2 regions of the Paenibacillus sp. QJM3NY_38 genome follow, and region 1 is predicted to be linked to the other one. Evidence: riboswitches for the same ligand, from Rfam matches in the RefSeq annotation. Region 1 holds a riboswitch; the other holds the start of a gene.
The links. Region 1 has a riboswitch for thiamine pyrophosphate ahead of AC0VZ8_RS22150 (YkoF family thiamine/hydroxymethylpyrimidine-binding protein). Riboswitches for the same ligand answer to the same signal wherever they lie in the genome.
Positions count from the first base shown of each region.

Region 2: it holds a riboswitch for thiamine pyrophosphate, as region 1 does, so the genes downstream of both, tenA (thiaminase II) here and AC0VZ8_RS22150 (YkoF family thiamine/hydroxymethylpyrimidine-binding protein) in region 1, are expected to answer to the same signal.

Region 1 is NZ_CM149665.1:4,813,760-4,816,993, reverse strand. Features, by position in the region: gene AC0VZ8_RS22165 (class I SAM-dependent methyltransferase) at 1-5, opposite strand, end outside; gene AC0VZ8_RS22160 (nucleotidyltransferase domain-containing protein) at 149-847, shown strand; gene AC0VZ8_RS22155 (YjcZ family sporulation protein) at 965-1,063, shown strand; gene AC0VZ8_RS22150 (YkoF family thiamine/hydroxymethylpyrimidine-binding protein) at 1,136-1,741, opposite strand; TPP riboswitch at 1,827-1,929, opposite strand; gene AC0VZ8_RS22145 (nitroreductase family protein) at 2,114-2,716, opposite strand.
Region 2 is NZ_CM149665.1:1,344,534-1,347,767, reverse strand. Features, by position in the region: gene thiM (hydroxyethylthiazole kinase) at 1-636, opposite strand, end outside; gene tenA (thiaminase II) at 692-1,378, opposite strand; TPP riboswitch at 1,519-1,622, opposite strand; gene AC0VZ8_RS05905 (VOC family protein) at 1,885-2,385, shown strand.

The DNA.
Region 1 (3,234 bases):
TTCATCTCATCTATCCCTTCTTCCTTGTCATCAACATGAGGGTAATCGTTTATTTACCATATGATTCAGGTACGTTTAGGGTTTTAGCTGAATTAGATATTTTGAGCCCTTTTTTCGGGAGGATCAGAGTCATAATGGAGGAAACGTCATGAGGATGGAACCGGTAGAGGCAGCGGAACGCGTCATTCAACACGATTATCCCGACTGTTTGCTAGCCGTGCTTGGCGGCAGCGCGAGCAGAGGCGAATATAATGAACAATCCGATTTGGACATTATGGTCCTTGAACGAGGGGGTTATGATTTCAGCAGGAGGACGATAGAGGCGCATGGGTGGATCGCGGAAATCTTTATATTGTCTTTATCCTCCTATCGCGAATATTTTGACGAGGGAGTGATCGCGGCGAATCCGTCATTTCAGCGGATGATCGCAGAAGGGACGGTGCTGCGCCTGCTGCCCGAGGGGGAAGAGGTGCGGGCGGAAGCCCAAAGCGATTTGGATTACGGACCTCTGCCCCTGTCGATAACCGATATTAACGATTACCGTTATGTGCTAACCGAGTACATGCTGGACTTGAAGAGTCCCCGAAGCGATGGCGAAAAATGGTTTACGGTGCACAAAATAGCTGCGATTCTCTGTGATTTTGTACTTAGGGTGAACCGGGAGTGGACGGGTGAAGGGAAAACGCTGTTCCGCCTGTTTAACCGCTTTGACACAATCTTAGGAGAGCGATTGGAAGCAGCGCTCGCGGCGATGTATCGCCAAGATGATCCTTCTGTTCTAATGGCATTTACCGAGGAAATGCTCCGTCCGTACGGAGGGAAACTTCTCATCGGTTATGAGGAATAAAATATCGTTGCCAATAGATAAAGAGAGGTACATTAGCCGTGACGCTAGCAAGGCGCGGGAAATACTATAATAGTGTGATTACATCACGTCATACTTTAAATCCAGGAGGGGATCTTCATGAGCGGAGTATATGGCGGCGGTGAATATGGCAATTCAGTAGGAATTATTTTGGTTCTCTTTATCCTGCTCGTAATCATCTTGAGTGCTTGGGTTTAAACCGTCAAGATTCTTGGCAGTAGTGACAGAAAAGCCCGGCGCATGCCGGGCTTTTGTCTGCCTCAATCGAACTCAATTCGATGCGGCTTTGACCGATGGGCTGTGGGCAGACACAACCGCTGTCATGACCAGATGACTGCTGTCGGATTGGATCGCATGCAAAAACGCCTCTTCAAGTGACCCGAACACCCGGGATAAGGACCCGTCCAACCGGCTGGCGTAATGAACGCCTCCGGCGAATGTACCGGCTGCCTTCGCACGATTTACCTCAGCGTAGATGACCTCCATATAGTTATCCGTACCCATGGGGTAAAGAGCGAATTGGCAGGCAGTCTCCATATCCGCATGTTCTCCGATGTCGTTGTTTAAGCGGGTCGAATCCTCAGTCATATATACATCGGCGTCCGTATCTCCGGGGCAGCCGATGGAATAAGTGCCATTAAAAACAGTGTGCACGCCACTAGCCGCAGCATAGGCGAATATCGCCCTTGTAACATCAAAGACATGCTCTGCACGTCCACGAATACAAGTGCTCACATCGTCTGTCTGAATCCACACCTTCCCCGTATCCACAGATTGCAGCGCGCCCAGGATGACCTCCACAAACCGGTCTGTCATGGGAAATACCGAAAACCGGCATCCCACGATCCGGCTGGTTCCGCAAACAAGCTCATTCATTGTCATTTCCTCCTCATTATATAAGTCCACGCCAAAAAAACCGCACCCCGTGAAGAAGGTGCAGTTATGCCTACGAAAGGAAATAAACATAAATGCTACACTTCCCCACGCTAGTATGACCTAGATCGGGTGATAAGGGTTAACGGCAGCCCGCCGTCTCTCAGCACATGGCACCCCTAGTACAGCCAACATCTTATGTAGTTGGTTAACCACAAGATTTGCCCCGGAACTTCATGTTATCGGTAGAAGTTCGAGGGTTCTTACCTGTGTAATTGTATCGTTTTGCCATCGGTTTTTCAATCTTTGCCCATTATAAAAACCGCCTGTCCCAGTTGCAGGAACTTAGGGAGGCGGCTTTTTTCATCTGTTTGATTAGTTATATACTTTCACGCGATCTTCAAGCGGTGCAAATTCTTTTTCGCCTGGTTCAGCAACCGGCTTACCGAAAGGCATTTGAGCAATCAGCTTCCAGCTTTCCGGGATGTTCCATTCGGCTTTTACTTTTTCGTCGATCAGCGGGTTGTAGTGCTGCAGGGATGCGCCCAGACCTTCTGCTTCAAGGGATGTCCATACTACAAATTGCAGCATGCCGTTGGATTGGTTGGACCATACCGGGAAGTTGTCGGCATAAGCGGCAAAGTTTTGTTGCAGCCCGGCAATGACGTTGTTGTCCTCGAAGAACAGTACCGTACCGTAACCAGCGCGGAATGAAGCCATTTTGTCGGCAGTGGATTTGAATGCTTCTTCATCACCAACAACTTCCTTCAGAATGCCTTCCGTCATGTCCCACAGTTTATCATGCTGTTCGCCAAGCAATACAACGACGCGTGCACTTTGGGAGTTGAAAGAAGACGGAGTATACTTAACCGCTTCGTTTACGATTTCCTGAATACGCTCGTCCGAGATAACGGATTCTTTGCTAATCCCGTAATAAGAACGGCGATTTTTGAGTGCAGCTGAAAAATCTTTAGACATTGAAAAAAAACCTCCTGGTGTAATCGAATTTGCATACGCCTGATTAGAAGATGTCCCTTACTACAAGCAAATATGCATTTTACGTTATTAGCCATAAATTCAATTATTATTCTACATTAACTTACGTTTAGTTAGAAATAATAATTCTGTTAGGATATTAATATAACTTAGAGGAATTGTCAACGACTTTTAATATCTAATATAATTTTTCTTATCCATTTAATAGGGATTGAAACAGTATCGTTTTTAGAGAAGTCTCATTATTGCAGATGCTGCATTAAAGGGGATTTAACCAAAGTGTGGTTCTGCCCTGAGGATAATAGCTATGTCTCCACCTAACTTCATATTATGAACAATTCATGAACAAAATATACTTGTATGAACAATTTAATTGATTTTGATTCTCAATTATACTTGTCGAGCCAGAATGAGGATGATATAATGCATATCAGAACGCAATTGATAATCAATCTCAATGAGAATGATGACGAAAATTGCACGATCCCAGGTATTTAGAG
Region 2 (3,234 bases), 3.5 Mb from region 1:
TACTGCGGCAAAGGCACCCAGCACCGAGGTCAGCAGGCACCCTGCCCCGGTCACCTTCGTGAGCAGAACATCCCCGCCGGTAATGATACGTACCTCGTTTCCATCGGTAATCACGTCCTCTTCACCGGTAATGGCCACGATCGTGCCTAATTCGCGCGCAGCCCGCACAGCCAGTTCGGCATGATCACTGCCGGTGCTGTTGCCAGCGTCTACGCCTTTGATCTCGCGGGCCTCTCCGGCAAGGTGAGCGACTTCAGCCGCATTCCCGCGCACGAGCGATACCTTCACTTCGTTTAGGATCCGCAGCGCCGACTCCGTTCGAAAACGGGTCGCACCCGCACCGACCGGGTCCAGCAGGACCGGTACGCCGTGTGCGTTCGCCGATTGTCCGGCTATGATCATCGCATCCATAAGCTCGCGGTTCAGCGTGCCGATGTTCAATACGAGCGCGCCCGCGATGGCGGCCATATCCGCCACTTCCTCCGGCGCGTAAGCCATGACCGGCGACGCGCCCAGCGCATACAAGCCGTTAGCCGTAAAATTCGTAACCACCACGTTCGTCATGTTGTGAACGAGGGGGCTCGTCTGCCGCACCTTTGTTAAAAGCGCCGAAACCTCTTTTTCCCATGTATGCATATGAATCAGCCTCTCTTCGCTATATTGGAATTTATGAGCTTGTAGACTTCGTTCTTTACAGCACGGCAGCCTCCAACGGCACCGGCCATTCCTCCTGCTTATAAGCCATATCCCAAAACATATACTCCAGCTGGCAGCTCAGCATAAAATGCTCCTTCATCCGTTCTCGCTCGGCTGCCGTCGCACGCTCCGCCCATTCATCGACACGGCTGCAGAACTTGGCTGTCGCGTCTTCCCCCCGGTTGCCGTAGAAATAAATCCAATCGTAGAACGGATGGGATTCATCCGGCTTCACTTCATCCAGCAGCTTACGGCCAATCTCCAGGTAGGTCCACGGGCAAGGCAGCAGTACGGCCATAATCTCGCCCAAACTGCCCTCATGCGCCACCGTGAGCATATGACGGATATAGTGATGCGCGGACGGAGCCAGCGGATAGCCTTGAAGCTCTTCGTAGGTCACCCCGGCGGCTGCACAAAAATTCTGATGCGGATGCACCTCGCTATGCAGGATGAATGAAATCTGTTCATTAAAGGTCGCGATCTCTTCCCGGCTGGTCGATTTAGATATGGCGATGCCGTAAATTCGCATGTAGGCATTCAAATACTCAAAATCCTGCTTCACATAGTGGATCAGTTGTTTCCGCTCCAGTTTCCCCTCGGCAATACCTTTTACAAAGGGATGGTCGAAGATTGCTTGAAAAATGCCTCCCGCCTGCTGACGGAGCTCTTGCGTAAAACTCATTTTTGTCCCCACCTCCAACATTATTGAAGAGCAGGAAGTCCATAAGACACGACTTTCCAGGCAACGCTAAAAAGCCGCCCCGAAAACTGGAGCGGCTTCGTCAACAAGCCCGAGTGCGCCAAAAACGCACCAAGACCTTATATACGAAGGCTCCACTTTCCTACGCTAGTACGAACTAGATCAGGTTCAAAGGGTCCAAGATACGCTCTTGTCTCAGCCGCTAACGGCTCCCCTAGTGGACTTCCTATTCTTTTGTCTAATACTGTACATAGGTTTGTAGATGCTGTCAAACGTTAACGGTTCGCGGACAGAACCCCATGTGCGAAATCTTCCGTGATCGGTGGATCATGATGTTGTACGGTGGCAGAGGTCTTTCGCGAATAAAAAACGCCGGCTACCCGACACTTGTTTCAGAAACACTGACGCTGGGTTGTCATGTATTCCCCAACATAATGAGTACATAAACGTTATTCAAATAAATGAAGTTTAAAGGAGCGAGCTTATTTATGACGAACCCATCAAAAGCGGTTAAACCCATTCCGGATGGCTACACCTCCGTGACACCATGGATTATCTCAAGAAACTCCGCAGCGCTGATTGAATTCCTGGAGCAGGCTTTTCAAGCCGAAGAGTTAGCCCGCGTCTATGTTGGCGATAGTGTCATCGGCCATGCCGAGGTGCGAATCGGAGATTCCGTAGTGATGATGTTTGATGCAAAGCCGGAATGGCCGGATAGCCCGGCGTACCTCCGCTTATATGTTGAGGATTGCGATGCTGCTTACCAGCAAGCGCTCGCCGCAGGAGCCGTCTCGGTGACGGAGCCAACGAGTTTGTTCTTCGGCGACCGGGTGGGACGGGTACGGGACCCGTTCGGCAACTTATGGTGGATTCAGACGCGAATGGAGGACCTGACGCCCGAGGAGATGGAACGACGCGCCCAGGACCCGGATTACATGAAGGCAATGACCTATGTGGCCGGAGCGGAAATCGTGGTGAAGATTTCGTAACAAGGTGAAGTGAAGCAAAAGCGTTATTTCAGGGAGAACATCATGGGTGGTTCGGTTCCAAGGGGTATGCTTGGATGGCTGTCGATTATAATCGATGTAGGGACCGGGTAACTCAGAGTAGCTATGGTTTAGAGGTAGAAACCGAGGGAACACAGAGTATGTAGCTGAGGCTACTGCTGGGCATGGTGCTACCTGCTACTATTGGTGCGACTGCTGGGATTGATGCTACTGCTGGGATTGGAGTTACTGCTGGGCTTGGTGCGACTGCTGGGATTGAGGCTACTGCTGGGGCTTGGTGCGACTGCTGGGATTGAGGCTACTGCTGGGATTGGTGCGACTGCTTGAGGCTACTGCTGGGCTTGATGCGACTGCTGGGATTGAGGCTACTGCTGGGCTTGGTGCGACTGCTGTCTTGGTGCTACTGCTGGGCTTGATGCGACTCCTGGGATTGAGGCTACTGCTGGGCTTGGTGCGACTGCTGTCTTGTTGCTACTGCTGTGATTGGTGCTATTACTGATCTTGATGCGGCTACTAGTCTTAATGCGACTTGCTCGAGGCAAACGGACTTAGGATCCGTTATTTAGCCAAATGGGTGTTATTTTCGAGTGAAAGCGGACAACAGATACGTTATTCATAGAATATGATGGCAAATAGGCACCTTATTGAGGTAATAAGAGATCCTGTGTCCGCTAGATTTAAGAATTGGGACCGAATTAGGCAAATAAAGGAACTGGTGTCCGTTAACAGGTGGCCTTGGTGCTAACTGCTGGGATTGAGGCACTGCTGGGCTTGGTGCTATTACTGATCTTGATGCGGCTACTAGTCTTAGTGCGACTTGCTCGAGGCAAA